DNA from 4 places in the Novosphingobium sp. 11B genome. Region 1 is predicted to be linked to each of the others. Evidence: riboswitches for the same ligand, from Rfam matches in the RefSeq annotation. Region 1 holds a riboswitch; each other region holds the start of a gene.
What was found. Region 1 has a riboswitch for cobalamin ahead of ACYPYD_RS13275 (TonB-dependent receptor). Riboswitches for the same ligand answer to the same signal wherever they lie in the genome.
Positions count from the first base shown of each region.

Region 1 (7,893 bases):
TACAATCACAGGCGGTCGCGTTCCGGCCGGCAGGTCCTCCCCTCCCGCTTGCGGGAGGGGCTGGGGGTGGGCCTTTTCGGGTTGGGCCTTCCTTGTCATCAGAACCGGCTGCGCACGCCGACGTAGACCGTCCGTCCCAGTGCGGAATAACCCGCCGCCGTCTGGTAGTCCTTGTCGGTCAGGTTCTCGACGCGGCCTTGCAGCATCAGGTTCTCCTTGATCCGCACTTGCGCGCGAAAGTCGATCAGCCAGTAGTCGTCCAGCTTCGCGGTGCCGGTGGCGGCGTTGAAGGTCTCGCCCGAGTAGCGCGCCGCGACGCTGGCGCGAAGCCCTTGCGGCAGGTCGATGCCCGCTTCGGCATTGGCCATGTGGCGCGGTACGCGCTGCAGCTGGCGGCCGTAGGTGGACGAACCCTCGGTGCGGTCCTCGGCGCGGGTCCAGCTGTAGTTGCCCTCGGCAAACAGCACGCCCAGCTTCGCCGACGCGGCGAGTTCCAGGCCGCTGGCCTTGGCCGTCTTGACGTTGGCGTAGTAGCCGAAGCGCGTGGTCGTGGTGCCGGGGATGTAGCACGCGGCGGGCAGCGTTCCACTGGTCGGGCAGTAGGCGAAGTCGATCAGGTTGTCGGTGTCGCGCTGGAACCAGGTTGCGGAGAGGCGCAGGGCCTCGCCGAAGTTCTGCTCGGCGCCCACTTCCCAGCCCTTCGCCTTCTGCGGGGCGAGGTCGGCGGTGCCGTAGGCGCTGTACATCTGGTAGAGCGAGGGGGCTTTGAAACCCTCGTCATAGCTGGCGCGCAGCACCGTGGCGCCTCCGTTGGGGGTATAGGCCGCGCCCGCGCTCCACACGGTCTGCCCGCCGAAGCGCGACTGGTGATCGTAGCGCGCGCCGCCGTCGAGGGTGAGGCCCTTGACCGGGCTCACGCGCAGTTCGGCGTAAAGGCTGTCCATGTCCACCGAGTAGGGCGTCAGCGTATAGGGCGTGGCGGAGTTCGTCGGCGAGGCGGTGGTCATCCGCTGCTCCTCGCGCTCGGCGCCGAACACGGCCTGGATCGCGTCGCTGAAGGTGTAGGTGCCCTGGTACTCGTAGCGGCGCAGGCGGCCGTGCGCGTCGAAGGTGATCGCGCGGATCGAGCGGGTGGGGTCGAAGTTCTCCCGGTCGGTGACGTTCTGCAGCACCGCGACGCGGTTGACCAGCTTGCCGTCCAGCAGCGCGAAGTTGAGGCCCGCGTAGCCGGACCATTCCTTCGTGGTGCCATAAGCGAGGGTGTCGCCTGAAGTGCCGTCGAAATCGTTCTTCCCGTCGGCCCAGTAGCCGCGCAGGTCGAGGCTGACGCCGGGGGCGACGCGCACCGTGACGGTGCCGCTGGCGGCGCTGCGCTGGAAACCGTCGGCCTCGGTCCCGTTCGCGCGGGCGGAGATACCGTCGGTGGTGAAACGCGAGGCGGAGAGGCGCCAGTCGATGAGGTCCGAGGTGCCGCCCACGCCCGCGCGGGCGGAGACGGTGTCATGGGTTCCCGCCTCAACGGCGAAGCTGCCTTCGAGCCGCTCGGTCGGGCGGCGGGTGCGCACGTTGACGACACCGCCGGTCGCGTCGCTGCCCCACAGGATCGACTGCGGCCCGCGCAGGATCTCGATCCGGTCGACGTCGTCGAGCAGCAGGTTGGAGAAGCCGTAGCCGCCCGCCGTCGCCGAGGGGTCGGACAGGCGCATGCCGTCGATCACCATGACGGTCTCGCCCGCATCGGCGCCGCGGATGCGCAGCGAGGTGGTGGTGCCGTAGCCGCCGTTGCGCGACATCGAGACGCCGGGGGTGCGCAGCAGGGCATCGGTCAGGGCGATGGGTTGCAGGGCGACGATCGCGGGCTCGCCCAGCACGGTCACGGTGGCGGAGACGCGCTCGATCGCGACGGGGGTGCGAAGCGCGCCGACGACGATGTTGTCATCTTGCCGAGTGTCGCCGTCGGTATCGCCAGGTGCCGTTGTGGTATCGTTGGGTGCCGCTGTGTCGGCGAATGCCGGAGAGGCCGAAGCGAGCAGTGCGATAGCGGCGGTGGTAATGATAAGATATTGTTTCACTTGTATTCCTTCATGCGAACGGCGGTGCTCCGTCGGCCGGTGAAGGATATTGGGACAGTGGGCGCGGACAGGCAGCGCAACACCTCCCGCAAGCCCCCTCAGGCCGCCGGAACGATGGCTGTCGTTGCGCGAGGAATGCACTTCCCCCGTTCGTCCGGCACACCCTGTCCGGTCGAAGAACGACGGCGACGGGCAGGTCTCCTGGCTCACGGGTCATCGCCGATTTCGGCCGCCTTCTCAGGGGCTTGCGCCCCCAATGGCATGTGGCAGAACGGCTCTCCGCTTACAGTTGCAGGGGCAGCCCGGGTATCTCACCCGCGTTCCCTTTCAATCCCCTCGCGGGGAACCTGTCGCGGCGCGGCAAGTATCGTGCGCCGGGGCGCCGCGCAAGAGGCCAATGCTTGCGCCGACCTGCCGGAAACCATAGGTGCGGGATCGATGGACACTCCGCGCCAAGACGATGCCCCCGCCTGCCCGGCGTACCTGGTAAGCGCCCCGTCCTCGGGTCAGGGCAAGACGCTCGTGACTGCGGCATTGGCCCGAAGGCACCGCAATGCGGGCAGAAAAGTGCACGTTTTCAAGGTTGGACCGGACTTCCTCGACCCCATGGTGCTCGAAGTCGCGAGCGGCGCGCCGGTCCATCAGCTCGACCTGTTCATGTGCGGCGAGGCGCAGTGCCGCGCCCTCCTGCACGAAGCGGCGCGCGAGGCCGACCTGATCCTCGTCGAAGGCGCGATGGGCCTGTTCGACGGTGACCCCAGCGCCGCCGACCTCGCCGAACGCTTCGGCTTTCCGGTGCTGGCGGTGGTCGATGGATCGGCGATGGCGCAGACGTTCGGCGCCCTGGTCCACGGCCTCGCGACCTACCGGCCGGGGCTGGAGGTCCATGCGGTGATCGCCAACCGCGTCGGCAGCGCGCGGCACGCGGAATTGCTGGAGCAGGGCGTGCCTGCGTCGGTGAAGTGGCTGGGCACTTTCCCGCGCGAGGCCGGAGTGACGCTGCCCGAGCGGCACCTCGGGCTGGTGCAGGCAGCCGAGGTCGCGGATCTCGACGCGCGACTGGATCGGGCGGCTAGCCTGCTGCCTGATGCCGTGCTGGACCTGCCGCCGCCGGTGAGCTTCCCGGCGCCCGAGGTCCCGGAGGAAAGCCCCAATCTGGGGGGTTTGCGCATCGCCATCGCGCGGGACGAGGCTTTCGCCTTCATCTACCACGCCAACTTGCGATGGCTGGAACGGGCAGGCGCGCAGCTCGCCTTCTTCTCACCGCTTCATGACGCGCGATTGCCCGATTGCGAGGCGATCTGGCTCCCCGGAGGTTATCCGGAACTGCATCTGCAGACGCTTGCCGCGAATGCGCCGATGCTGGAAGCGATCCGGGCGCATCATGCGGCGGACAGGCCGATTCTCGCCGAGTGCGGGGGCATGCTCTACGCCTGTGCATCGCTGACGGACGTAGAGGGGTATCGGGCCGATCTGCTCGGATTGCTGGAGGGGCACGCCGCGATGCAGCGGCGTTTCGCCGCCCTCGGCATGCAGCACATCGCGCTGCCGGGAGGGACCTTGCGCGGGCACACGTTCCATTATTCACGGCTGGAAACCGGGCTCGTACCGGAGGCTCGCGCCAGCACGCCGGACGGGCGGGACGGGGAAGCGCTCTATCGCGTCGGCTCGCTCACCGCGAGCTACATGCACGCATACTTCCCGTCCGCTCCCGAAGCGGCGGCGCGGTTTTTCGTTCAGGCTTCGACCAGCGACTGACCTTTGGGGAAGTCGGGGTCCTTGCGCGGATCTTCGCTGGCCTCGACGATGCCGGGTTCGGGCACTCGGAAGACCTTCGCCGCGTCCGCCTTGTCGCCGAGGTTCTCGCTCGAAGACAGGCTGATAAGCCAGGGCGAGAGGAACAGGCCGACGATGATCGGCGAGAGCCAGATCGCCGTCGTCATGTCGAGGAACGCCGTCGCCGTCAGGCCCGCGCCGAGCAGCAGATGCTCACGCAAGTCGGGCAGGACTTCGCGCACGGTGATGCGGCGGGCATCGCGGGTCTGGGTGTTCCAGCCCGCCGAGATGCCCAGCAGCAGCCCGAGCAGCGCCTTGGTCTGTGTCATCATGGTGATCGGTGCGAGCAGCATCGCCAGTACCGTCTCCAGCAGGACCGAGCGCACGGCCGCGAAGCCGCCGCCGAAGCTGCGGCGCCGCTCGCCGTCGGCCAGGACCCAGATCAGCCCCATGATCTTGGGGCCGAACAGCAGCATCACCGTCAGCGCCAGCACGCTTGGCGGGGCGAGGGTGACGAAGCCGCCATCGCCATGCGTCGCGACCTGGCCGATCATCGTCAGGATCAGCAGCAGCCAGCCCGGCGAGGTGAGGTAGGCCGATGCGCCGATCAGCAGGTGCAGGCGGCTCGCCCAGTGCAGGCCCGAGGCGCCGAGGAGTTGGAGGTGCTGCAGGTTGCCCTGCATCCAGCGGCGGTCGCGGATCGCCATGTCGATGATCGTTGGCGGGAATTCCTCGTAGGAACCGCCGATCATGACCATGTGGACGGCCCAGCCACGGCGGCGCAGCAGGGCGGATTCAAGCATGTCGTGGCTGAGGATATGGCCGCCGAAGGGCGCCTTGCCGGGAAGCTCGGGAAGACCGCAGGCCTCGGCGAAGGCGCGGGTGCGCACGATCGCGTTATGGCCCCAGAAGTTGGCCTCCGAGCCCGACCACCACAGCAGTCCGGCGCTCGCGATCGGGCCGTAGGCCTCGCTCGCGAACTGCATCCAGCGCTGGAACAGGGTTCGCGCGTTGGTGATCATTGGCACCGTCTGGAGCAGGCCGATCGAGGGGCGCTCCTCCATGATCGAGGCCATGCCCACGATCGTCTCGCCGCTCATCATCGAGTCGGCGTCGAGGATCAGCATGTTCTCGTAGGCGCCGCCGAAACGCTTGACCCATTCGGCGATATTGCCGGGCTTGCGCGCGATGTTCTTCTCGCGGCGGCGGTAGTAGATCTTGATCGGCGCGTGGTCGGCCAGTTCGTGCCAGGCGGCTTCCTCGCGCTTGCCGTGGAAGGGGTTGGAATCGCTGAGGACGAAGAAGTCGATCCACGGCGCGCCGCCGGCTTCGGCGATCGAGTAGGCCATGGCGCGCACGCGGGCGAAGACTTCCTCGACGCCCTCGTTGTAGACCGGCATCAGCACGGCGGTCTTGTGGCGCAGGCTGGAAGCCGGGCTGGGCAGCGCGGTGAAGCCGGGATGCTCGCCGGTGATGAGCTTGAGGAAGCCCATCGTCGCGGTGACGAAGCCGAACGAGATCCAGCAGAACAGCGGCACGAAGAACACCAGCAGCAGCGCTTCGACCCAGTCGAGCCCGTCGCGCGAGAGTTCCATGCGCACCGTGCTCGATGCGGCGAGGCCGATGGCGGCGGTGAGCGCGAGCAGCAGCAGGCGCTTGACCAGCATCCCGTGCGGCGCGGTTTTCACCTCGCGTGCGCCGGGCGGATTGCCCCACAAGTTCTGGATCGGCATCGCCATGGGCGATTCGGCCGGAAGCATCGGCGAATGGTTCATCGGCGTCGCACTCACGTTTCAATGGCCTTGATAACGGTCTCACTGAGCGCGGAGTTGCCGCGCTTGAGGAAAAGACGGAACTGGGGCTGGGTCAGGGCGGCGGATCGCACGTCGATCATCGCCCTCCAGCGCCCGTCCGAGCGCGCCACCGGATAGGCGACGGAGGAGACCACCGCAGCCTTGGGCAGGTCGGTATCGGGCGTGACGCCGCTGGTCCGGTCGAGGCCCGCCAGCGCGGGACCGGAGAAGTCGAACACGAACTTGCGCACGCCTTCCAGCGGCGGCGAACCCGGACTGCCGCCGGGGCCTTCGAAGACATCGACGCAGCGTGAGCCGCCATCGATGGTCGGGTCCTTGGACGTCCAGGTCAGTCGATAGGCGAAATCGCGGCGCTGCCCGGCCTTCGCCGGACGGTCCGCACGCCAGAACAGCGCGATATTGTCGAGCGTCTCACTGTTCGTCGGCATTTCGTAGAGGCCGACCGCGCCCGCGCCCCAGTCTCCCTTGGGCTCGACCCAGAGCGAGGGGCGACGGTCGTAGAATACGCCGTCGTCCTGATAGTGATCGAAAGCCTGATCACGCTGGAGCAGGCCGAAGCCCTTTGGCGAATCCGAACGCAGCGCATGAAGCCGCGCCACCGCGGGATTTTCCAGCGGCCGCCAGACCCGCTCGCCATTGCCCGACCAGATCGCGAGGCCGTCCGAATCGTGGATTTCCGGCCGCCAGTCGCCGCGCGCGCGGGCGGGGCTCGACTGATCGTACCAGAACATGCTCGAAGCAGCGCCGAGGCCCAGTTGCTTGACGTCCTTGCGCAGGAACAGCGCCGCAGTGACGTCCTGCGTCACCCCGTTCGCCGTCTTGCGGCAATCGAAGGCGTAGGCCCCGGCAAGGCTCGGCCCGTCGAGCAGGGCATGGATGCGCACGCTGTCGGCGCCGGTCTGCTCGATCCAGAAGCGGGTGAAGTCGGGAAACTCCTCGCCGGTGGCAAGGCCGGTGTCGATGGCGATGGCGCGCGCCGAGAGGCCATACTGGTCGCGGTCGCCGGAGGAGCGGAAATAGCTCGCGCCCTGAAATGCCAGCCAGTCGCTGCGGCCGGTCGCGTCCATGACGCGGAAGCCCACGGCGTCGGTGTTGTGACCGCCGACGTACAGATCGCTGGTATCGACGATCGCGCGCGCCTGCCCGCCCTCGACCACCGCGATCGTCACTGGTTTGGGCGCGGTGCCGCGCACGGCGGGGAACAGCCGCACGTTGCCCGCGACCATCGGCGCATCGCCGTAAGTCAGCTTCCCGGCCGCATCGTAGTCGGCGGCGGCGCGCGTGGATTCGGCGATCGGCGCATAAGGCTTGCGGGCGAGATCGCGGGCCTGTGCCACCAGGCGATCCCACGAAAACGGCTCGGGCGTACCGAGACGCCCGCCCGTCGCGGCCTTCACCCCGTCAGGCAGGGCGCTTGCCGCTGCGAGCGCCGCCATCAGCCCCATGGCCGTGCGGCGCGACATCTGCGCGTCGTCGTTCAGAATGCTGCTTACCCTTGTTGCCTCGGATTTTCCGTCGAATGCCCATACGCACGGACGCGGCAATTGTTGCAGGAGGAACCTTTCATCCGCCTGACTGGCCGCCTCCGGCCGTCGCGTCCCGCCAACCGATGATCGCGCGATCGCCGGGTTTGAGGTCGTTCGCGAAGACTTCGGTGCGCTTCCCGTCGCTGGCGCCGACGGTGACGTAGACCCGGCGCGGCTCGCCCCCGTCGAGCACGAAGATGCGCTCGCGCCGCTGCGGACCGCGCGCGCCCGGCTCGAATTCCAGCGCGGCATTGGGGACCAGCAGCACGTTCTGCCGCTCGGGCAGTTCGATCTCGACGGTGGCCTTCATGCCGGGACGGACTTGCGGGCCGGGCTTTTCGATCGTGAAGACGGCGAGCGGGGGCGTGGTCTGCGGCGGCGGAGATACGCGCATCAGCGTCAGCGTTGCCGACTGCGGCGCGTCGGGCAGGGTATCGAGCCGGATATTCGCGAGCGTTCCCGCCTTGATCGGCTCTGCCCTGTGGGTGTCGAGCGGCACCTCGATCGTCAGCGGGGCGATGCCCTGCGCGATCGTGAAGAGCGGCTGGTGATCGCCGATCATCTGCCCTGGTTGCGCATGGCGCATGGTCAGTATGCCCGAGAACGGAGCGCGCACTTCGGCTCCGGCCTTGCGCGTCTCGTCTTCCTTGAACTGGATCTGCGCGGCCTTCACTTCGGCGCGCGCCGCCTCTACGCCAAGGTCCG
Region 1 is NZ_BAAILP010000143.1:2,253-10,145, forward strand. Features, by position in the region: gene ACYPYD_RS13275 (TonB-dependent receptor) at 99-2,072, opposite strand; cobalamin riboswitch at 2,247-2,438, opposite strand; gene ACYPYD_RS13280 (cobyrinate a,c-diamide synthase) at 2,511-3,830, shown strand; gene mdoH (glucans biosynthesis glucosyltransferase MdoH) at 3,809-5,623, opposite strand; gene ACYPYD_RS13290 (OpgD/OpgG family glucan biosynthesis protein) at 5,635-7,125, opposite strand; gene ACYPYD_RS13295 (efflux RND transporter periplasmic adaptor subunit) at 7,226-7,893, opposite strand, start outside.

Region 2 (7,893 bases), on a different contig from region 1:
GCGGCTGTCAACGAGGCGCTGGCGGATGCGCTTTCAGAGGCGGAGGCTTTGCTGGTCGCCCGGCTGGGTGCTGTGAAGCTCGCTGACCTGGGCCGAACCTTTGATGCGCGCAGCGCTTCCGAGATGGCGAGTGCACATTCAGCCTGATCGGCCTTTCTTCCAACCCTGCATGCGCCGCCAGTTGCAAGACAGGCCTCAATGTCGCTTATGGTCTCGCTCGTCGCTTCCTGCGGTACGGTGTAGATGTACACGAAGCGTAGAACGCATCCCCGGATCATGGCCCGGATAAGCGGCAACCGACGCCCTGTCCCGTCGAATGACGGGACAGGGCGTGGCTGGTGATCAGAACGTGTAGCGTGCGCCGATCTTGAACGTGCGTGGTTCGATCACGCGGCTGAGACGTCCCTCGACCGGGCCATCGGTGTCGAACGCCGGGATGTAGGACTCGTAGTAGTACGCGATGTCCTTGTCGTGGCTGTCGAAGATGTTCAGCACTTCGCCGTAGATCTCGATCTTGCGGCCCTTCCATGCGGCGCGGGCGTTTACGATCGTGCTGCCTTTGTCGCGCAGCGAGTTGTCCTCGATCAGCGGGTAGGGGCCGAGATGCCGGACGCGCACGCTCGCCTCCCACGGATCGAGCACGATCGCCGCGCCGGCGGAGACCGCGTTCTCGACCGCGTTGGGAATGCGATCTCCGTTGTCGTAGCGCGAGTGGCTGGCGACATAGCTGCCGTCGAGCGCCAGCCACGGCAGCGGGCGCCAGAACCCGACCACCTCGTAGCCATGACGCTTGCTGGCGCCGGTCGGCTCCACCGCGTTGGAATCGCCGACGAAGCGCAGTTCGCTGCCCACGTCGAGCCACCAGTACGTCGCGGTCAATGAGACGGTGCCCAGTTGCAGGCGCCCGCCAAGTTCCTTGCCAGTGCCGCGCACCAGAACGGGCACGGGCGATTCCACGTTCACCGCACCGCGCACGTCGTTGGAATGGAAGCCGCGGCCCCAGTTGGCATAGACTTCGAACTGCGGGACGATCTCGTAGGCTGCCGATACCTTGGGTGAGACGATCGAATCGTGTCCGCTGCCGGCTCCCAGTTCGGTCGCCATGGCGTCGCGCGCGCGGACGGCGTAGTGGTAGTAGTCGCCTCGCAGGCCTCCGGTTAGCCTGAGGCCGGGCAACGGCTTCCAGGTCGCTTCGCCATAGAGCGCGCCGGACAGTTCCTCGACGTGATATCGACCCAGCGAGGACAAAAAGGCGCGGGTTTCGGTGCGATCCACCCCGACGTTGCCGATGTGATCGTAGCGGTTTTCAGTGCCCATGCTCAGTTGCAGCGTCGAGCCCACAGCCCATTGCTTGCGCGCGGTGATACCCACGACCCAGCGCTTGTCGAACTGGTCGATCTGCGCGCTGGTGCCGTCCGGATCGGCATAAGTTGGGTTCGAATACATGTTCCAGTCGTAGTACTGGGCATAGACATTAGCGCTCCAGTTCGGCTGTCGCACCGCGACGTTGCCGACGAAGCGCGTTGTGCGGCCACGCGCCGAAGGATCGGGCGAGCAGAATTCGTCAGGGCACAGCGCGCTGCCGATGATCCGTTCGGGGATCTGCTCGGTCGGCCGCCAGGTGGCGTGGTAGGCGTGGAGCGAGGCTTCGACGGTGCCTTCGCCGGCGGGCGCGGTGTACTTCGCGAAGCCGGAGTAATGCCGAAGGTGTTCCGCCTGCTGCCAAGGCCCATCATAGCGCTTTGCCTGCCCCACCAGCGTGAGACTGCCACCCGCCACATCCTTGATGGTGCCACCGGCGGCCAGCCGCCCCGACTTGTACGATCCACCCTCTACCGAGATCCACGGGCGGTCGAACCCATCGATGGTCGTCATGTAGGCCGCGCCGGCCAGTGCGAAGTCGCCGCCATCTGCGCGGTACGGCCCCTTGCGGAAATCTTCGCGGGCGACGATCTCGGGGATCAGGCCGTTGAGATCGAGATAGCCTTGGCCATGCCCGTGGCTGCGCAGGTTCATCTGCACGCCATCTATATAAGTCGTGAAGTCGGTGCCGTGATCGAGGTTGAAGCCGCGCAGGAAGTACTGGTTGGCCTTGCCGCTGCCCGAATGCTGCGCCGCTACCATGCCGGGCACCGCCTCAAGCAGTTCGGCGACCCGCAGAAGCGGACGGACCAGCAGGTCGGAACCGCCGACGCTGCCCTCGCTGGCGGCATGGGCGGTGCCGATCTTGGCCTCGCCGCGTCCGAACACCACGATTTCGCCGGAACCGCCATCCGCGCCGCCGGCGGGTGCCTCTTCGGCGCAGGCGGGCATCGTCGCCAGCGCCATTGCGGTACCTGCCACGATGCGCACCAGCGCAGCGCTTTTCATCAAATTCATCATCATTCCCCCCGACGCCTGCGACTGGGTGGGAGGCTTGCCGCCATCAAGACGGTCGACGCGCGCCGGCGGTCGGACGCCGCGGGCGACCGTCTGCGCGAACCGATGCGGCCTCCACCGCTGGTTCGTCGCTCGAACGGAATGATTCCGGGCCTTGGCCACCCCCTGGACCACGGCATGAGCGACCAGACGCAGGCAGGTCTCCTGGCTCACGGGTCAATGCGACGATGCAAGGCCTTCCCAGGCCTCGCATGTTGCAGCGTCCGGCCCAGTGACTGGCGGCAGGAACCTTTGCCCCACCGCACATATGCATCGCGCTCACCGCTTACAGTTGCAGGGACAGCCTCGGATTCGAAGGGCATGCCTTCTCACCGTGTTCCCTTTTAAGCCTCTTTCGAGGCACCAGCGCGATCTTGTCTGCACCAATGAAGGGCAGATATGGCGCGCTATCTCAAACGGTTTCACGGCACAAGCCTGTCTGTATGGCGTCCAGGTACGGCCTGTATCCTGAACTCCCGACTAGCGATGCCAGGGCTGACGGGCCGCTCCGGGGAGCAAAATTTGCTTCCGAGCGCCTGGCAAGGGTCGGCGACGGCCGGATCGATTGTCGAATTGCGTGAAATTTCGGTCATCGCTGTGCTAAAGTCGCCTCCGTGCCATGCATCGCAGTCGATCGCAGAACTCTGGTCGCCAAGACGTCGTTGCGCTGCTATCGCCTTTCATCCTGCACCCTGAAACGGGTTCTGCGGCCTTGCGTGCTACGTTCACTCGCGAGGATAGGTTTCTCGGACTTAGCTTAAGGTACTTAAAAGATGACATTCGACAGGGGAAATCGCGGCCAAGGTCGCGACCGGTTCGGCGGCGGCGATGATCGTTGGGGCGGCGGCAACGATCGCTTTGGCGGTGGTGACCGCTTCGGTGGCGGCCAGCGTGGCGGCTTCGGCGGATCGCGAGGCGGCGGTTTTGGCGGTGGCGGTGGCGGTTCGCGCGGCGGCCCGGGCCAGGTTGTCGGTCAGGGCCGTGGGACGGTCAAGTTCTTCAACCCCGACAAGGGTTTCGGCTTCATCCAGCTTGAAGGCGGCGGCGACGATGCATTCGTGCACATCAGCGCCGTGCAGTCCGCCGGCCTCGAAACGCTGGCGGAAGGTCAGCAGCTGGAATTCCAGCTGGTCGAGCGAGGCGGCAAGATTTCCGCTTCCGAACTGACCATCGTGGGCGAGGTCATCGTTGCCGAACGTCGCGAGCGAAGTGCCGCACCTGTTCAGAATCAGTCCACTGGCGAGAAGGCCACCGGCACCGTCAAGTTCTTCAATAGCATGAAGGGCTTCGGCTTCATCGTCCGCGATGACGGCCAGCCCGATGCGTTCGTGCATATCAGCGCCGTCGAGCGCTCCGGTCTGCATGGCCTTTCGGAAGGCGATCAACTCGAATTCGAAATCGAGATCGATCGCCGGGGCAAGGCGTCGGCCGTGAATCTGGTCCAGCGCTGACTGATCTGGCCATGGCTGCCGCAGGAGGTCATGGCCTCATCTCGGGCTTTCCTCGATCGCATCGCGATCGGCGACGGACATCGAGCGGCTTATGTCGAAGGCCTTGATCAAAGCTGCCTTCGACAGGCCGACTGCGGGACGAGGGACGTGTTTCCTTGATTCGAACGTGCAGCATGCGGGCGGACCAGCTTGCTCCTGGAACCGATGTCCGGCCGCATTGCTTGAACCTTAGACCTGAAGTGGTTCATCCCTGCCTGTAGGCCGCCCTTCACCGGCATCATCAGGCTGATGATCTGAGAACCTAGCCTTGTCCTGGCGTCACCATCGTCATGAAAAGGCCAATAACGACAACGGATTGCATGACTAACGACGATCGCAGCGGCGACAACGACTCTCCTCTTCTCGACCTGGACAAGGGTTCGGTCCAGCGGTTCATCGCGCGCGCCAAAAGCCAGGGCGTCATCACGGTCAAGGAGTTGAATGCCGCGCTGCCGCAGGACCAGATGACCACCGATCAGATCGAGGACATCATGGCCGCGATCTCGGAAATGGGCGTCAAGATCGTCGAGAACGACGATGATGACGATGAGGACGGTGAGCAGGAAGACGGCGTGGAAGCCGTCGATGGCGGCGATGACGATTCCGGTTCGGATACCGGGTTCGACGAAGGCAATTCCCGGCGCCGTCCCGGCGAGACCCGCAAGGCGGACACGCTCGCGCGTTCCGACGACCCGGTCCGCATGTACCTGCAGGAGATGGGCGCCGCCGAGATGCTCAGCCGCGAGGGCGAGGCTGCCATCGCCAAGCGCATCGAAGCCGGCCGCGACATGATGATCATGGGGCTTTGCGAAAGCCCCATGACCTTCCACGCGATCATCGGCTGGTCCGAAGCGCTCAACAACGGCGACATGCAGCTTCGCGAGATTCTCGATCTCGACGCGATGCTCTCCAAGGAGCCGCAGCCCGAAAATCTGGCCGAAAACGGTGAGGGCGATGGCGACGGCGAGATTTCCGCTGCCACCGCCGGGCCTTCCTTCAAGGACGATGACGATTCCGGCGAGGACAACTCGGAGGAAATCGACGAGGACGGCAACCCGATCCCCAAGCGTCAGGTCGAGGACGATGAAGAGGACAACACCCTCTCCCTCGGTCAGATGGAAGCCGCGCTTACGCCGGAGGCGCTGGAGAAGTTCGCGCTTATCACCGAACTGTTCCGCACCTTCGAGCGCCTGCAGAGCGATCGGCTCGACGCGCTGGCGCTGGGCATCGATTTCCCGGTCGCCAAGGAAGACCAGTACCTGCAACTGCGCGAGGATCTCACCGCGCAGGTGGAATCGGTGCAGTTCCATGCGGCCAAGATCGAGTATCTGGTCGACAACCTCTACACCTTCAACCGTCGCCTGACGACGCTGGGCGGGCAGATGCTGCGTCTGGCCGAGCGTCACAAGGTGAAGCGCGCCGATTTCCTCGAAGCCTATACGGGCCGCGAACTGGACGACGCCTGGGTCGCAGAAGTGGCCGGGAAGGACAAGAAGTGGGCTGCCTTCGCAGAAAACGAGGCTGAACCTGCCGAGCGCATCCGTCTGGAAGTCTCGGACATCGCCACTGCCACCGGCATGGCGCTCCCCGAGTTCCGCCGCATCGTGAACATGGTCCAGAAGGCGGAGCGTGAAGCGCGCATCGCCAAGAAGGAAATGGTCGAGGCGAACCTGCGTCTGGTGATCTCGATCGCCAAGAAGTACACCAACCGCGGTCTGCAGTTCCTGGATCTCATCCAGGAAGGCAACATCGGGCTGATGAAGGCGGTCGACAAGTTCCAGTACCGCCGCGGCTACAAGTTCTCGACGTACGCGACCTGGTGGATAAGGCAGGCGATCACGCGTTCGATCGCGGATCAGGCTCGCACGATCCGCATCCCGGTCCACATGATCGAGACGATCAACAAGCTGGTGCGCACCAGCCGTCAGTTCCTCCATGACCAGGGCCGTGAGCCCACGCCCGAGGAAATGGCCGAGAAACTGTCGATGCCGCTCGAAAAGGTGAAGCGGGTTCTGAAGATCGCGAAGGAGCCTATCTCGCTCGAAACGCCGATCGGCGATGAGGAAGACAGCAGCCTTGGCAACTTCATCCAGGACGAGAACGCCGTAATCCCGGTGGACGCGGCGATTCAGGCCAACCTGAAGGAAATGATAACTCGCACGCTGGCATCGCTGACCCCGCGTGAGGAGCGTGTGCTGCGCATGCGCTTTGGCATCGGGATGCCAACGGACCATACCCTGGAGGAGGTCGGACAGCAGTTTTCGGTGACTCGCGAGCGTATCCGACAGATCGAGGCCAAGGCGCTGCGCAAGCTCAAGCATCCGAGCCGTTCACGCATCATGCGAGCGTTCCTCGACTAAGCACAGGCCGTTCAACATCACAGGCACGCGGCCGATACGGACGCAGGGCGATCCCCCCGTCCGTGTCGGTTGGCATCGTTCGTGGTTCAGATCAGGCGAAGCGTACGCGGTTGCCGTCGCGGCGGAAGTCGTCCTTGCGAATCACGCTTGTCGTGTAGTCGCGCGACAGGACGGTGCTGACCGCGACGAAGTTGGCTGTGCCGGTCTTACGGCCGAACTGCATGCGGACGTAGCCCTGATGCATGTTGTCGGTCCATACCACCTCAGGCATGTGATCGGCGTAGGCCTTATCGAGCTTGGGCGACATGTCCTCGCCAAAGCCGCTGTCCATGAAATCGCCCGGGGAGGAAATGCCCGCCGTACCGAACTCGATGCCCGTGGGGCGTCCCTGTGCATCGGCCAGGTCGTTGGTCCAGAAGCTGTGGCTGTCACCCGAGAGGAACACCAGATCGCCCGCACCTGCGCGGCGCGACAGGGCATAGAACTGCTCGCGGGCCCAAGGGTAACCGCCCCAGGCGTCGGTGTAGTCGGGCAGGTTCCAGCGGCCGCGCCACGCCAGCGAGACATGCGGGTCGGCTGCCAGCTTCGCCAGTTCCTCCTTCGTCTTCGCAGCGGCGAGTTTGGGGAACGGGTCGGGCAGCACGCCCAGCTTCGCAAGGTCGGGCACGTTGAGGCGGCCGATCACCATCGGACAGCCGATCACGCGCCAGGGCTGTCCGTCCTTCACCGAACGGGCGAGAGCGGCCTCCAGGTCCGTTTCCAGTTCGGGCGAGATCAGCGGACGGTTCGGGGCGCCGAGGACGTCGCGCTTGAACTTCTCGGCCGAGGCGTCGTCGACGATTTCCTGCGCATGGTCGAGGTATTCGATCTGCTTCGCCCGCGCGGTGTGGCGCGTCTCCAGCGTGTGCAGCAGGGCGAGGTCGCCGAAGCGGTAGGCGCGCCAGAACTGCATGCGGGTGCGGCCCTTGACGTCGAGCCATTCCGGTTCGCGCACCGGCATCCATTCGTAATAGGCGCGGATCGAGGCGGCGCGGCGCGTGGCCCAGTCGCCCTCGGTATCGGGCTGGTGGTTCTGCGCGCCGCCGGTCCAGGGGTTGTTCGCGCTCTCGTGGTCGTCCCAGCAGGCGAGCAGGGTGTGCTGCGCGTGCATCGCCAACGATCCGGCGTCGGTCTTGTACTGCGCGTGGCGGGTGCGGTAGTCGGAGAGGGTGACGATCTCGTGCGCGGGGGCGTGCTCGCGGCCGATGGTGCGGGCGATGTTTTCACCCCAGCCGTCCTTGCCGCCGTATTCGTAGATGTAGTCGCCGGTATGGAGCACGAAGTCGATCGCCGGATCCTTCGCGATCGCATCGTAGGCGTTGAAGAAGCCGAAGGCATAGTTGGAGCACGAGGCGAGGGCGATGCCGAGCGTATCGACCCGGCCTTCGGGCAAGGTGCGGGCGCGGCCGATCGGCGACACCGATTTGCCCATGCGGAAGCGGTAGAAGAACGTACCGCCCGCCGGGAGGCCGGCGGCGAGGGCCTTGACGGTGAAGTCACGCTCCGCGTCCGTGCGCATCGTGCCGGACTTCAGGATCTTCACGAAGGCGGGGCTGTCGGAGAGTTCCCACTGCACATCGGTGGCG
Region 2 is NZ_BAAILP010000272.1:22,051-29,943, forward strand. Features, by position in the region: gene ACYPYD_RS23160 (Rrf2 family transcriptional regulator) at 1-147, shown strand, start outside; gene ACYPYD_RS23165 (TonB-dependent receptor) at 343-2,385, opposite strand; cobalamin riboswitch at 2,557-2,801, opposite strand; gene ACYPYD_RS23170 (cold-shock protein) at 3,192-3,869, shown strand; gene rpoD (RNA polymerase sigma factor RpoD) at 4,229-6,268, shown strand; gene ACYPYD_RS23180 (alkaline phosphatase D family protein) at 6,360-7,893, opposite strand, start outside.
Region 2: another riboswitch for cobalamin. It lies ahead of ACYPYD_RS23165 (TonB-dependent receptor); the one in region 1 lies ahead of ACYPYD_RS13275 (TonB-dependent receptor).

Region 3 (7,893 bases), on a different contig from region 1:
ATCGATTTCCGCGGCATTTCCGAGAAGCTGGGGTTCGCGGAACAGGCAGTATTCTCCCGCAGCTGCAGGCGCTGGTTCGGCCAGTCGCCCACGCAGTTGCGCGGCCTACGCGCATCCGTCTCCAACATATCACCGTCATTACCGTGAAGTGGGAACCCATCTCCTGACGGCGCCTGTTGCACGATCGTCAGATGGGTCCCCGCCTTCGCGGGGATGACGAAGCAGGGTCAGGTGACGATGCCTTCACCCGTATCGATCACGCCCGCACCGCGATCCCGTACTGCTCGATATAGTCGCGGAAGTGCTCGCGGACGCCTTCGCGGCTGAGGCCGAATTCGGCCAGGTCATATTCGTGCTTGCCGTGCTTGCCCTTGGGGTTTGCAACCAGGTAGGCTTCCATGGCTGCGCGGGCCTGCGGCGTGAAAGGCTCGTCGAACCTTTCGTAGATGCCCTGCGCCGTGGCGAGCGGGTCGCGCACCAGATCGCGATACTGCACGTCGAAGATCGCATCGTGCCCGTGCTTCGCACGAAAGGCGTTCGACCGCGCGATCATCAGGTCGAACGTCTCCAACAGATTCTCTCCGATGGCCCGAAGATCGACCTGATCGCTGTACATCCGCCGCACTTCCTTGACGAGGCTGCAGGCCGAGCCCAGCACTTCGACCGGATCGCGGTGCGTCATGACCAGTTGCGCGTCGGGAAACTCGGCCGTCAGGGCATCGAGGAACAACGGGTGCCAGGGGTTCTTGAGCGTCCAGCGCCCCGGGGCATTGGCCTGAAGCAGCTGCAGCAGCCGCTTTTCGTAGCGGAAGGCGGGCGCGTAGTCGGCCTCGTCCAGGAACCAGCGGTGGTAGCCCGGAATGTCCGCCTGGGAATCGTAGAGCTGCGCGCAGAACGACGGCGCCATGGCGAACTGGCACTCGGTCGGGCTGTCGGCCTCCTCGTAATGGATCGCGGCGATCTGCGGCGCGTACTTCAGCCCCTGCAGCGTTCGCGTCTGGCAGGCATCGTGACGGGGACCGGCGTGAAGTTCCTGCACCAGCGGCGGCGGCACCGAATCGAACGCTTCCCAGCGCAGGAACGCGCGGCGCGCCGGGTCGGCTTCCAGCAGGTTGATCGCCAGCGTGGTGCCGGTACGCGGAAGGCCGAAGACGAACAGCGGCTTCTCGACCGGGCGCTCCAGAAGTTCGGGATGGCGCGCCAGCCAGTCTTCCACCCGCATCCGGTTCGCCATCGCGGCGACCAGTGCATCGACCGATCGCGCCATCCCGGCTTCGGTGAATCTGGCCTCGTCCTCGTAGGACTTCAGCAACACGCCAAGCCCTTCGAGGATCGCGGGATCGCCGAAGTCGCTCAATCCGGTCCGTTCGCTTGCCGCTGCGACGATGTCCTGCGCCTGCATGTCTTCTGCCTCATCCCGTGCCGCGTCATCGCGCGGCGTTCGGAAGGGATCATGAAGACATGGGGCACACTTTAGAAGCTACCCGCCGATCACCTTGGCGATATCGGGCGATCAGACCGAAAGGATCAGGGAATCATCGCTGCGCGGGGGCGTACCGTCGTACGAGGGCAGAGGCTCGAAGTGCTCGTTCAGCAGTTCCATCGACGAGAGGCCCGCTAGCTTGAACTGGCCGAGACCCGGCTCCTCGTCGCTGCGGCGTGCCTTCGCGGGGTTCATGGCACTGACGACAAGATCGCCGTGCCTTTCGAACAGCATGTGCGGGGCAAGCGTGATCGTGTTGCCGTTGTAGCGCGCCGTCACGAACTTTCGCGTGGCTATGGCTTCCATCAGGGTGAGTCGTGGATCAGTCATCGGCACCGCAAATTGCACGGGTTGCCCAAAATGAAAAGCAAGGTTGCAACCGAAAACTCGCAGGACGGGCTTACGGAAGGCCCCACGCGAACGGCTTGCAAATCGTGCGCGCAGCGAATAATCCCCCGCCCGTCCCTCCGAAAAGGGGGACACGATCGCGTTGGTGCCTTCCGAAAGGGGCTTAAAAGGGAACGCGGTGAGAGGGGCTACCCCTCGAAGCCGAGGCTGTCCCTGCAACTGTAAGCGGTGAGCGCGATGCATATCGCGGCAGGCCAATGTGCCCTGCCGCACCCACTGGGCCGGACGCTAACTCCTGCGAGGCCTGGGAAGGCCGTGCATCGCGCGACGACCCGTGAGCCAGGAGACCTGCCAGCGTCCGGTCGCTCTTGCCTTGGTCCAGGGGATGGCCGCGGCACGGTGTACTCCGTCTGAGCGACGAACTTGCGGCCAGGCCGCAACGGCGGGTTTCGCCGGTCGCTCGTTCGCGCCCGGATTCCGCCGCTGCACCCGCGCGGGGGACACCCCTCTCGCGGGAACCTGTCCGTTCGACTGGGAAACGCAACGGGGGTTACAACATGAATACGAGATCGCTTCTTTCCGGCCTGATCGCTTCGGGCGCGTCATTCTGCGTGCTTGGCATGTCCGCGAGTTCGGCGCAGGCGCAGGAAGCCGCCGAGACGGCGCCGGAGAATGCCAATAACACGGATGCGGGCAACATCGTCGTCACCGCGCGCAAGGCGGGTGTCCTGCAACTCGGCCAGCAGGCCGACGCCTCCAGCCGCCTCGGCCTCACGCCGATGCAGACGCCGGCCAGCGTCGACGTCATCACCAGGGAGATGATCCGCAGCTTGGGCGACCGCACCGTGGTTGCCGCAGCCGCGCGCGCACCGGGGCTCATCAACAACAGCTCGGCCTTCGGTTACTCGCTGAGTTCGCGCGGGTTCACCGGCTACACCTCGGTGATGCAGCTCTACGACGGGATGCGCGTCTACACGACGACCACGCAGACCTTCCCCGCCGACCCGTGGATGGCCGAGCGGATCGAGGTCCTGCGCGGTGCGGCCTCGGTCCTCTATGGAGAGGGCGGCATCGGCGGCGCGATCAACGTCGTGCGCAAGAAGCCCAATACCGAGCAGGTCGAAGGCGAGGTCCGTCTCAGCGGCGGTTCATTCGATACTTATGCGGCGGCGGGCGGGATCGGCGGGCCGATCGGAGACAGGCTCTCGTACCGCGTCGATCTCAGCTACACCCGTTCGGACGGGTGGATGGAGCGCGGGCAATCGCGCAGTCTTGCGCTTTCGGCGGCACTGCGCTGGCAGGCGCGCGACGACCTCGTGCTGACGCTGACGCACGACCGCGCCGACCTCGACCCGACGATCTGGTACGGCACCCCGCTGCGCGACGGCAAGCTGGTGCGCGAAATCCGCAAGAAGAACTACAACATCGCCGACCGCTCGCTGCGTTTCGACGATGCCTGGACCCAGGCCAAGGCCGAATGGACACCGGCCGAGGGGGTGACGATCACCAACGTCGCCTACTATCTCACCGGCTTCAAGCACTGGCGCAATGCCGAGGGCTATGCCTGGTCCGGCGACCAGATCCGCCGCTCGAGCTATCTGGAGATTGTCTACAAGACGAAACAGTGGGGCGACCGCTTCAACGCGGTGTTCGATCATACACTGCTTGGCATGGACCACCGCCTGAGCCTGGGCGGCGAGTACAACACCGGCTCGCTGCTGCGCACCGACAGTTCGCCCAACAGCCGCTTCGACCTCGTCGATCCTTGCGACTATACGCCGGGCACGTTCCTCGACGGCACATTCGGCACCCGCTACAAGTACAAGACCGATGTGCAGCAATGGGCGCTGTTCGGCGAAAGCCGGCTCTCGCTGTCCGACCGGCTCTCACTGGTGACGGGGCTGCGCTATGACCGTCCGAAGACCGAGCGGCACGATGCCCTCGATCCGGCGGCGGACTACACCGCCCGCTATCCGAGCACCAGCTGGCGCACGGGGCTGGTCTACAACCCCAGCGACACGATCTCGCTCTATGCGCAGTATTCGGCGGCGGCGGACCCGGTGACGGCGTTCCTCACGGCGACGCTGGCGCAGACCACCTTCGACGTTTCCACCGGGCGCCAGTGGGAGGCCGGGATCAAAGCGACTTTCCTGGACGGACGCGGCGAGTTCACGCTGTCGGGCTATCGCATCGTCAAGAAGAAGATCCTGACCCGATCCGCCAACGATCCCACGGTGTCGGTGCAGGTCGGACAGCAATCTTCCTACGGCGTAGAGGCCTCGTTCGGACTGGCGGTGACGAAGGAATTCAGCGTGCTCGCCAACGGCACGATCCTGAACGCGCGGTACGACGACTTCGACGAACTGGTCGGCACCGCGCTGGTCAGCCGGGACGGCAACATGCCCATCGGCGTCGCGGAAAAGGCGGCCAACCTGTGGCTGTCATGGCGGCCGGTGCAGCCGCTGCATCTGGACGCGGGCCTGCGGTATGTCGGCAAGCGGTACTCCGACGCCGCCAATACCCGGCGCATCCCGGCCTATACGCTGGTCGATGCCTCGGCCCGCTACGACCTTGCAGACAAGACGAGCGTGACGCTCAACTTGCGCAACGTCTTCGACAGGATCTACGTCCAGAACAGCTACTCCACCTCGCAGTGGGTCCTAGGTGAGCCGCGCAGCGTCGCGGTCACCTTCGAGCAGCGGTTCTGACCGTGGCGGGGAGGCCGAAGCCAGGGCGAGAGCCGAACTGGCGCGCGATCGCCGCGCGCGTGCTGGCGGCCACCGTCGGCGCCTACGCGCTGTGCTACGCGTGGATCGGCGCAGCCGTACGCGTGCTGCCGATGGACGGCGTGGACGCGAACATCCTCGCCACCTGCCTTGCCTTCATGGTGTTCGTCGCGGTGATCCTGCGGGCCTTCGCGGTCCGCAGCGTCACGCGCATCTGGTGCGAACTGCTCGTGGGCACGGCGCTGCCCATGGGCCTGCTGCTGGGGCTGGGGCGGTGAAGGACACCCTGCGCCAGTCGATGGGCTGGCTTCATACCTGGTGCGGGCTGCTGCTGGGCTGGGTGCTGTTCGGCGTCCTGCTGACGGGATCGCTGGCGTTGTTCTACACCGAGATCAATCTCTGGACGACGCCCGAACTGCGCTCTCCCGTCACCATCGACCGCACCCATGCGGTGCGAATGGGCCGCGCGTACCTCACCCGCGTCGCGCCCGATGCACGGCAGTGGCGCATCGTCATCCCCACCCCGCGCGAGCCGGTGCTGCGCCTCGTCTGGACCGACCGCGCGGGCAAGGCCACCACGCACCGGCTCGACCCGCAGACCGGCACCCGCATCCCGCGCGACATGGACGCGGGGTTCTTCTTCATGCGCTATCACTACACGCTGGGGATCGATCGCAAGTCCAGCCAGCTGGGCTTCCTGATCGTCGGTGCGGCGGGCCTCGCCATGCTCGCCGCCTCGATCAGCGGCGTGATCATCCACAAGCGGATATTCCGGGATTTCTTCATCTTCCGCCCCGGGGCCTCGCGCCAGCGGGCGTGGATGGACGCGCACAACGTGCTCTCCGTGCTGCCGCTGCCGTTCCACGTCATGATGGCCTATACCGGCCTCGTCCTGATCTATTACGCCTACATTCCCGCCGGGGTCGCCATGCTGAACGGCGGCGATGTGAAAGGCTACCAGACCGCCGCCGCGCAATCGCTCTACATCGACGGCGGCATCGATGGCGACTGGCCGCCGGGCGCGCCCCGCCGCACCGTGGACCTCGCGGCGCTATTGCCGCGCGCCGAACGGGCCTGGGGCGGCGGACCTGCCGTGAACATCTATGTCAGCCAGCCCGACCGCGCCAATGCCGTGGTCGAGATCTGGCGCCAGCGCGACGACCGCATCGCCAACTTCCCCGACCGCGTGGACTTCGCAGGCTCCGACGGCAAGCTGCTGCGCGTGCTGGTGAAGCGCTCACCCGCAAGGGAGACGCAGGCGTTCCTTGCCGGGCTGCACTTCATCGAGTGGGGCGGCCCGGTCGCGCGGTGGCTCTATTTCCTCACCGGCCTTGCCAGCGCCGCGATGGTCGCGGCAGGACTGATCCTGTTCACCGAAAAGCGCGCCCGCAAGACGATGTCGCCGTTTCAGGCCATGGCGAGCCGGATCACCGTCGCCGCCGTAGCCGGTAACGTGATCGCCTGCGCGGCCTATCTCCACGGCGAACGGCTGCTGGCCCCGGGCATGGATGACAGGCGCGCCATGGCGGCCTCGGTTTACTTCCTGGCCTGGCTGGCATCCCTGATCCACGCCGGTCTGCGCCCCTGGGGCCGGGCATGGGGCGAACAACTGCAGCTCGCCGCGCTGCTGTGCCTGTCGCTCCCGGTAACGAGCGCGCTGGCGAACCTCCCGCTCACGACGACGCTGCCGAGGGGCGACTGGATACGGGCCGGAGCGGACCTCACCGCTACCGCAATCGGCATCGTCCTGTGGATCGCGGCCGCGAGGGTGACGCGCCGCATGAACGCGAAGGTGAGCCCATGATCGCGGCAACGTTCCTGTCGCTGCTGCTGGCTGCGGCGGGATTTCACGCGATCCGGCGGGCGAAGACGCAGGACCGCGCCGACGCATGGCGGACAGGCGGCGCCATATTGCTCGCGCTGGCTTGCGTCGCATCGATGGCGGGCGCCGAGACCGCCCTCATCGGCGCGATGCTATGGCTGTTCTGCGTGCTGCCGCTGGCCGCGCTGCCCGAGATATTCGGCAGGCGAAACGGCAGGTAGCGCTCGCCGGATCTCCCTGCTCAAACAACTTGCACGTGCAACCATATTAGTTTAGGCATGAAGCAATTCAGGAGAGACATCCATGCGTATTGCGTGCCTCGGCGGCGGACCTGCCGGTATCTACTTCGCGATCTCGATGAAGCTGCGCGACCCTGCGCATGAGGTCCACGTCTTCGAACGCAACCGCAAGGGCGACACCTTCGGCTGGGGCGTGGTGTTCTCCGACCAGACATTGGTGAACCTGCAGGCGAACGACCCGGTCAGCGCCGCCACCATCGTCGACAGCTTCGCGCACTGGGACGACGTGGACGTCACCGTGGGCGAGAACACCGTCAGTTCCTCGGGCCACGGCTTCATCGGCATCGGCCGCAAGCACCTGCTGCAGATCCTGCAGGCCCGCGCGGGCGAGCTGGGCGTCGTGATGCACTTCGAGACGCAGTTCGACGCGGACCTGTCGCAGTTCGCGGACTTCGACCTGATCGTGGCGGCGGACGGCATCAATTCGATGGTCCGCACCGCCAACGAAGAGAAGTTCGGCGTCGATATCCAGACCAAGACCAACAAGTTCTCATGGCTGGGCACCACCAAGCTGTTCGATGCCTTCGCCTTCATCTTCGAGAAGACTCACGCAGGCTGGATCTGGGCGCACGCCTACCGCTTCGACGAGACGCATTCGACCTTCATCGTCGAATGCTCGCCCGAGACGTGGACCGGCCTTGGCCTCGACGCGATGGAGCAGGCCGATTCGATCGCGCTGTGCGAGACAATCTTCGCGCGCCATCTGGACGGCCACCCGCTGATCTCCAACGCCACGCACTTGCGCGGTTCGGCGGCGTGGATCAACTTCCGCCGCGTGATCTGCAAGCAGTGGTCTTTCGACAACGTCGTGCTGCTTGGGGATGCCGCCCACACCGCGCACTTCTCGATCGGTTCGGGCACCAAGCTGGCGCTGGAAGACGCGATCAAGTTGGCGCAAGTGCTGGACCGCCCCGGCATCACGGGCCGCGAGGAACTGGCGGCCGCGCTCGCCGAATATCAGGAGGAGCGCCATGTCGAGGTGCTCAAGATCCAGAACTCGGCCCGCAATTCGACCGAGTGGTTCGAGACGCTGGACCGCTACCTCGGCTTCGACCTGCCGCAGTTCGCTTATTCGCTAATGACCCGCTCGCAGCGCGTCAGCCACGAAAACCTGCGCCTGCGCGACGCCGCCTGGCTGGAAGGGCTGGAGCGCTGGTTCTGGGCGGGCAACGAAGGCCGCAACGTGCCGCTGCAGCCGATGTTCACGCCCTATAC
Region 3 is NZ_BAAILP010000064.1:42,192-50,084, forward strand. Features, by position in the region: gene ACYPYD_RS05870 (AraC family transcriptional regulator) at 1-147, shown strand, start outside; gene ACYPYD_RS05875 (sulfotransferase family protein) at 257-1,402, opposite strand; gene ACYPYD_RS05880 (hypothetical protein) at 1,514-1,813, opposite strand; cobalamin riboswitch at 1,960-2,201, shown strand; gene ACYPYD_RS05885 (TonB-dependent receptor) at 2,389-4,539, shown strand; gene ACYPYD_RS05890 (hypothetical protein) at 4,542-4,835, shown strand; gene ACYPYD_RS05895 (PepSY-associated TM helix domain-containing protein) at 4,832-6,361, shown strand; gene ACYPYD_RS05900 (hypothetical protein) at 6,358-6,600, shown strand; gene ACYPYD_RS05905 (bifunctional salicylyl-CoA 5-hydroxylase/oxidoreductase) at 6,683-7,893, shown strand, end outside.
Region 3: another riboswitch for cobalamin. It lies ahead of ACYPYD_RS05885 (TonB-dependent receptor); the one in region 1 lies ahead of ACYPYD_RS13275 (TonB-dependent receptor).

Region 4 (7,893 bases), on a different contig from region 1:
GCATTGGCGGCAGCCTGACGGAAGCTATCGACGATACCGGGGAGCTCATCGAGTTCCAGCGCGCGCGGCTCGGACACATCGGCAAAGCCATTGTTCACGAACGTCTTGGTCTCCGCCCGGATAGCCGAGGGGGCTACGGGCGCTTCGCCGCCATGGAGATCGACATGGCTGATCCGTCCGACATGCCACAGCTGCACGAAGATGCGGCCGCCCTTGGCATGGACGGCATCGGTCACCTTGCGCCAGCCGGCGATCTGTTCGGGCGTATAGAGCCCGGGGGTGTCCTGATAGCCCTGCGCCTGCGCTGACACCTGCGTCGCCTCGGTGATGATCAGCCCGGCGCTGCCGCGCTGGGCATAGTACTCAGCGGCAAATTCGCTTGGCACCAAGCCTGCGCCTGCGCCTGCGCGATTGCGGGTCAGCGGGGCCATCACGATGCGGTTGGCGAGCGCGATGCCGCCGAGGTCATAGGTCGAGAAAAGTGTGGTTCCGGTCATAAGCGGTCGTCCCTTCGTATCGATATGGTGAAAGTTCAGGCGACGTAGCGCGATGCGGGCTGCGTCGTGCCGAAGCCGGGGAGCATCGCCTTGCGGGCGCCATCGAATGCATCCCACAACCTGTCATCATGCAAAGGCGGGATGGTGACGCCCTCGCGCTTGTCGAAGCCGACCAGCGCCGCATCGACCAAAGCGTGCACGTCCATCATCGGCGGCAGGTTCGCCTCGTCGGCTCCGGCACGCCCCCACAATTCCGTACGGGTCGCGGCAGGAAGTACCGCCTGAACATACACGCCCTTTGGTCCAAGCTCCAACGCCAGTCCCTGCGACAGGAACAGAACGAACGCCTTGGTTGCCCCGTAAACCGACATACCCAATTCCGGCGCCAGTCCCACGACTGAACCGATGTTGATGATCGCGCCATCCCCGCGCACGGCCAGACGGGGGGCCACTGCACTGGTGAGGCGCGTCACAGATGTCGCGTTGAGCGCGATCAGCTGTGTGATCGCGTCCGTGGACTGATCGACGAAGCTGCCGTTCAGACCAGCACCTGCGTTGTTGAGGAGGATGCCGATCCGATCGTCATCGCGCAGCCGCGCCTCCACCGCCGCGATCTCGTCAGCGCGGGTCAGGTCGGCAGGCAGGATGTCGATCGACACGCCGTTCTGTGCGCGCAGGCCGGTCGCCAGCGCCTCCATGCGGGCGGCGTCGCGCGCAACCAACACCAGATCGTGGCCGCGCCGGGCAAACCGATCGGCATATGTGGCGCCGATCCCGGTCGAAGCGCCGGTGATAAGAACTGCAGGTTTGTTCATCGCATTGCCCTTTTTCCAGAAAATCACTATATTCATGATGATCATCGCGTTTCCATAAATGTGATGGCCATCATGAAAGTGTCAATGGGGATCGTGGAGATTTTTCGATGAGGGTCAGTCGTGAGCAGATGGTGGAAAATCGCGCGCGCATCCTGCGTGAGGCCAGCCGCTTGTTCCGCGAGCACGGCTTCGCAGCCGTTACTGTAGCGGATGTGATGAAGGCTGCCGGGCAGACGCATGGCGGCTTCTACAGCCACTTCGCCTCGAAGGATGATTTGATCGCGGCGACGGTCGCCGCGGCGATGACGGGCGAACGCAGCGGCATGGCGGATCTGGAGACATGGACGGATGCCTATCTCTCGACCCTACACCGCGATCATCCCGAACAGGGGTGCCCGACCGCAAGCCTTGCTGGGCTGATGCGGCAACAAGCGTCTGCAGCGCGTGGTGCGATGGCAGTGGGACTGGAAGCGCAAATTGAACATTTTGCGGCGGCGCTCCCCGGCGGCGATCATGCCGAACGCCGCCGCGACGCGATTGGTCGATGGTCGGCGATGGTCGGTGCAGTGGTGTTGGCGCGTGCGGTTGACGATCAGGCACTTTCGGACGAGCTGCTTGCCGAGACGCGCGCCTGGCTTTCCGAGAAGCCCACAGAACCAGGAACATCGGCATGAACGTGACGCAGGATCTCACCGACCTCGACGGCCATGATCAGCTGGCCGCGCTGATGGCGGCCAACCGTCAACCGCCAATCGGCGAGACACTGGAATTCCGGTTGGTCGAACTGGAGCGCGGGCGCGTGGTCTTCGAAGGATCGCCGTCACGCAAAGTGTTCAATCCGATCGGCTCGGTCCACGGCGGCTATGCCGCTACCTTGCTCGACAGCGCCTGTGGCTGTGCCGTGCATTCTAGCCTCCCGGCCGGACAGGGCTACACGACGCTGGAACTCAAGGTCGCCTATTACCGCGCGCTCACCGAATCGAGCGGCCCGGTTCGCGCAGAAGGAAAGCTGGTATCGCTGGGACGCCGTGTGGGCTTCTCCGAGGCGCGACTGGTCGATGCGCAGGGCAGGTTATGCGCCTCTGCAACCTCAACGTTGCTGGTGTTTCCGATCAGGCGCGAAGAGCGCGAAGATTGATTTCCAGCGCTCCGGACTGGCGACTTTCTCGAGTATGGCGCTAGCTCCTCGCCAGTCTTTTTCCTGGCAACACCAAACGCCGACGATGACAGGCGTGCAAGGTCGGTACGCCCGCGGACGACAAAACGCGCCATTAGAAAGACTACTTGGGAACGACGGCTTCGTCCCAGCCCGGTCCTCAGCAGAATGTCGGCTAATGGGCGCGCCATTTTCCCAATTGAACAGCCAGGATGGGCGCGTAGAAGCCTTTGCCGCCCTCGACCCATCCTTGCCATTCAGAAGCAAATTTCGCGTCCCCAGGAGCGGTTGGTCCGCTTTCGCATTTTGAGCGCTTAGGACCGCCGTTAGGAAGGTCCCGGGTGGCGTAAGGATCGCAAAGATGTGGGCGTTTCAAAAAGGGTGTGACCTACTGCTTTTCACCATTCACCCCTCAGAGATGCTAGCCGAAGATGCACGGCTTGCTCCGCCCTCTGGCCGTGCATGAGCGGAGTAACTCTTCCGATGGACAACCACAACTCTCTTCCTGCTGGCTCGCCTTACCGCTGTTTCGGCGCAAAGGCGAAGCCAACGCTACTCCGGCTTGTGCTCCAGCGTGAAACTCAGCGTCGCCGTAAGTTCGACGTTGCGGTACCTGGTCGGGTTGTCGCTCGGCCCGTTGTAGACGGCATGAACGACATTGAGGCCCTGGTTGCGCACTACGAGCATGACCGTGCCGTCCGCCCCGGTCACAACTTCCTTCGCGTCCGGGTCGTTCACGAAGTCGGCGATGAGGCGGGCCCCGGCCACCGGCTGCCCCTGGAAGAGAACCTTGTACTTCAGCTTCTGCCCCAGCAGCTTCGGGATCGGGCCGACCGGCATGATCTGCAGCGCCTGTCCGGATAGGGCCGGCACCCTACCCATAAGTTCGCCCTGGATGCGGACCGCATACTTGACGTTGTTGGTCGAGATTTCGGCGCCGGGCATCTCGTCGAGGCCCTTCTTCTCGTACTTGCCACCCTTCATGCGCGACCACACACCGTTCTGCAGAATGGCAGCGACGAATGCGGGCTTGGCTTCGGTCTCGACGAGCATGGCGAGGCCCGAGACCCGGTGGGATGCCTTGATCGGCGCGCCCGCAGCATCATAGGCGGCGACGGTGTCGATCAGCGGCTCGCGCTTCACCATGTCCATGTCGTCAGCCCCTTCGCCGTAGACGAGCACGATCTGCTTCGAGCGTTCGGTCAGGTAGATGCCATGGGCCTGCGCGGGCACGGCACAGAGCGTGAGGAGCGAGGTGAGGATCGTCGCATTCAACGCGGTTTTCATCGTGCACATCCTTGCTTGGTTTTGATCGAAGAGGCGCATCACAGGCCGACCGTGATGCTGGCGACCGCACTCAAGGGCGCGCCCGGATACAGATTGCTGCCGAAGCCGCGCTCGGCGTACTTTTTGTCGAACAGGTTGTTGACGTTGACCTGCAGCTTCACGTTTTCGGCCAGCGGGTAGTACGCGAGCAGGTTCACCGTGGCGTAGGGCCGGATGTATGGCGCGGTGGCCGCCGTGCCGGCTATGCGTCCGCCCAGATAGGTGACGCCCGCACCGGCACCCAGACCCTTGAGGGCGCCGTCCTGAAACTCGTAGACATTGAGCAGGCTGGCCGAATGGCGCGGCGTGTTGGGAAGCCGCTGCCCGAGCGGCAGGCGGTTGTCCTTCGTCACCTCGGAATCGGCGAAGGCATAACCGCCCACCACGCGCCAGGCGCGCGTGATGTTGCCAGTGACGGAGATGTCGATGCCCCGGCTGCGCACTTCGCCTGCAGCGATGCTGTAATCGAGGTTGTCCGGGTCGGTCGTGGCGACATTCTGCTTGGTGGTGTGGAACAGCGCCGCCGTCGCGCTCAGCCTGCCGTCCAGCAGTTCGAGCTTCACGCCCGCCTCGTAGCTGGTGCCCCGCTCGGGATCGAGCACGTTGCCGTTCGCATCGGCCGCCGTGTTCGGTTTGTTGGAGCGCGCATAGCTGCCGTAGAGCGATACCTGCCGGTTGAGCACGAAGACCGTGCCCAGACGCGGGGTGAAGACCGTCTGCTTGAAGGCGGAAGTCACGCCGTTGCGCAGGTTGAGGTTGTCGCTTTCGAAGCGTTCAAGCCGCCCGCCGACCAGCACTTTCAGCCAAGGCAGCAGCGATAGCTGATCTTGCGCATACCCGGCGAAGGTGCGCGTCTGCGTGCGGATGCTGGTGAAGCTGCCGTTGAGCGGCGGAATGGCCGATCCGTAGACCGGGGCGAAGATGTCGATCGTGAAGGGCGAGAGCGTCGGGCTCGAATTGCGGATCACCTCGGTATAGTGAAACGCCTCGAATTCGGCGCCCAGCAGCATTTCGTGCTCGATCGTGCCGGTGGCGAATTTGCCGGTCAGGTTGACCTGCGCATCGAGATCGCGCCATCGCAGCGTCCGTTCGCTGTAGGTGCGAACCAGGGTGCGGCCATCGGCCCGCACGCTGGATGCCTGGATGCCAGGGCCGCCCAGCTCGCCGTTGTAGTACTGCATCCCCGCGCGCAGCTGCCAATCGCGGCCCAGCTTGTAGTCGGCGACGATGTTGCCGAGCCCATTGCGTACGCGCCAGCGGCCGACCGACGGCTCCCCGAAGAACCGGGAGGAAGGGATAGCGATGTCCATCTGGGTACGGAAAGCTGGATTTCCGCGATCGAGCGGGGTCTTGACCTGCACGAACTCGCCGCCAAGCGTGAATGTCAGATCGGAGGACGCATCCCAGGCGACCACCGGGGCAACGACGATGCGGTCGGACTGGATATGGTCGCGGAAAGTGTCGCCGCCTTCCACCGCTGCGCCAAGGCGATAGCGCACGGTCTGGCCGCTATCGACAGGGCCGGTGGCGTCCACCGTGCCGCGCCATCCGCCGAAGCTGTCAATCCGCCCGCTGACCGTCTGCGCCGTCCGCTCGGCAGGCGCGCGCGAGACGATGTTGAAGGTGCCGCCCGGATCGCCGCGGCCATAGAGTAGCGCCGCCGGTCCACGCAGGACATCCACGCGCTCCACCGCGATCGAATCTGGGGCGGGTGGATAGCCACGGTTCATCGGGAAACCGTTGCGGAAATACTCTGAGGAGGTGAAGCCGCGCAGATTGTAGTCGGTCAGGCCGGTGCCGCCGAAGTTGTTGCCCCGCGTAATGCCGCCCGCATAAGCCAGCACGTCCTCGACGCGGTTGGCCTGAAGGTCGTCCACTACCTGCCGCGTCAATGCCGTCACCGATTGCGGCACTTCAAGGAGCGGCGTGTCGGTGCGGGTCGCACTGGTGGAGCGGGTGGCGTTGTAGGTGCCGCTCTTGCCCGTGACGACGATCGGATCGTCAGCGCTCTCGGACTCGGCGGCTTGTGCCAGCATGGGGACCGGGATCAGCGCAAATGCGCCAGCAAGCAGTCCGGCCTTGGTCGTCGGTTTCAAGTCATTCCCCCCGGGGCGTCGAGCAGCACCAGGCGGGAGGCGTCCGCGCGAACGGTCGGCACGCACGGCAGCCGGACACCCCAAAAGGCGGCCGACGCACGACACCGATGCGGCCCCCCGCCGCATTCTCGTCGCTCAGACGGAGAAAACTGACCGTGCCGAGACCATCCCCTGGGTCAGGCAAGAGCGACCAATGCTTCGGCAGGTCTCCTGGCTTGCGGGTCACAGCTTGATGCACGGCCTTCCCAGGCCTCGCAGGAGTTAGCGTCCGGCCCAGTGGCTGGCGGCGCGGGCCTTGCCCGTCCGCACATGTACATCGCGCTCGCCGCTCACAGTTGCAGGGACAGCCTCGGATTCGGGCGAGCCGAGAGTATCGGCCCATCCTCACCGCGTTCCCTTTTAAGCCTTTCTCAAGGCACCGACGCGATCAGCCCGGCTGCCGAAGCGGCCGAACACGACGGGCGTTATCCGGATTGATGTCAATTCGCAATAGCAGATCTATTGGTCAAGGCGTTCGAAGCCGACCCTTTGTGGACGTTCAGGGGCCAAATCCCCATGCTCAGGTGCAGACGGTCTGGTTCCGGCAGCTCGCAACCCTCCCCTGTCATGAAAAAGTCTAGATGTCCTTAGCCCCTACTCTTCAGCAGTCTTTCCTCCGCGCTGTGCTCCGCAGAAGGGCTTCGGTTGCTGGGATTGTCACAGGGCCTGTTCGTTAGACAACGCAAGACCGAGCTAAAAGCGAACGACGCACAAGACTGGCATGCGATCCATCTGGACAACAGCCGTTTTAGTACGATAGCAAGGCGTACAAACGGGGGTGTATCATTTCAATTCGTCGACTGCTGGTCGTGGCGATGCTGGCGGGCATCGCGACCAGCGCGGGCGCGCAGGTCCAGGGGGCCCTGACCGTGCCGGTTTCCGCGCCTGACCATCTCTCGGCCGCGCAAGTGTTCGCGCTGGCCGGGCGGGCGCGTGATCGCCGCGATTTCCCCACTGCCGAAGTCGCCTATCGCGCACTGACGCAGGATGTCGACCTCGAGGTGCGCACCGAGGCGCGCTTTCGCCTTGGCCTGATGCTGGCCGACGATCTCGGGCGCTACGGCGATGCCGCGCTCGAATTCCGCCGCATCCTCGACGACAAGCCGGGCGCCGCGCGTGTGCGCCTCGAACTGGCGCGAATGCAGGCGATGCTCGGCAACATGGGGGCGGCCCGCAAGGAACTGCGCGCGGCTCAAGCCGCCGGACTGCCTTCCGCAGTGGAGCAGCTGGTGCACTTCTACTCGCGCGCGCTCAACGCCCGAAAGCCGCTGGGCGGCTCCGTCGAGGTCGCGCTGGCGCCGGACAGCAACATCAACCGGGCCACGCGGTCCGACACCTTGGGCACCGTGATCGGCGACTTCTCGCTCGACGAGGATGCCCGCGCGAAGTCGGGCGTGGGACTTGCCCTTCAGGGCCAAGGCTACTTTCGCCTCGGCATCGAGCCCGGCGCCGATCTGCTGGTGCGCGCTTCCACGGGCGCGACGCTCTACCGCGAGAAAGACTTCAACGACGTCACCGTCGCGATCCAGGCCGGGCCGCAATATACCTGGGGCAGCAACCAGCTGACCGTCTCGGCGGGCCCGGCGCGGCGATGGTTCGGGGGGCATCTGTTCAGCACCACGATCGGCGGCGGCGTCAGCTGGCAGCGGCCGGTGGGCAAGCGCGGGCAAGTGCGGCTCGACGGCAACATCGCCCATGTCACCAACCGACGCAACGCGCTGCAGACGGCGGACGACTTCACGCTTTCGGCGAACTTCGACCGCGCCTTCAGTGCGCGCTTCGGCGGCGGCGTGCAGGCTTTCGGCTTCCGCGAGGCGGCGCGCGATCCGGGGTACTCGCTGGCGATGGGCGGAACCTCGGCCTACTTGTTTCGCGAAATGGGCCGCACGACGCTGGTGGGCACGCTGGCCTACAGCCACCTGGAATCGGACGCGCGCCTGTTCCTCTACCCGAACCGCCGGGTC
Region 4 is NZ_BAAILP010000032.1:28,479-36,371, reverse strand. Features, by position in the region: gene ACYPYD_RS02480 (alkene reductase) at 1-497, opposite strand, end outside; gene ACYPYD_RS02475 (SDR family NAD(P)-dependent oxidoreductase) at 533-1,312, opposite strand; gene ACYPYD_RS02470 (TetR/AcrR family transcriptional regulator) at 1,420-1,986, shown strand; gene ACYPYD_RS02465 (PaaI family thioesterase) at 1,983-2,450, shown strand; gene ACYPYD_RS02460 (DUF4198 domain-containing protein) at 3,021-3,755, opposite strand; gene ACYPYD_RS02455 (TonB-dependent siderophore receptor) at 3,794-5,830, opposite strand; cobalamin riboswitch at 6,074-6,328, opposite strand; gene ACYPYD_RS02450 (surface lipoprotein assembly modifier) at 6,745-7,893, shown strand, end outside.
Region 4: another riboswitch for cobalamin. It lies ahead of ACYPYD_RS02455 (TonB-dependent siderophore receptor); the one in region 1 lies ahead of ACYPYD_RS13275 (TonB-dependent receptor).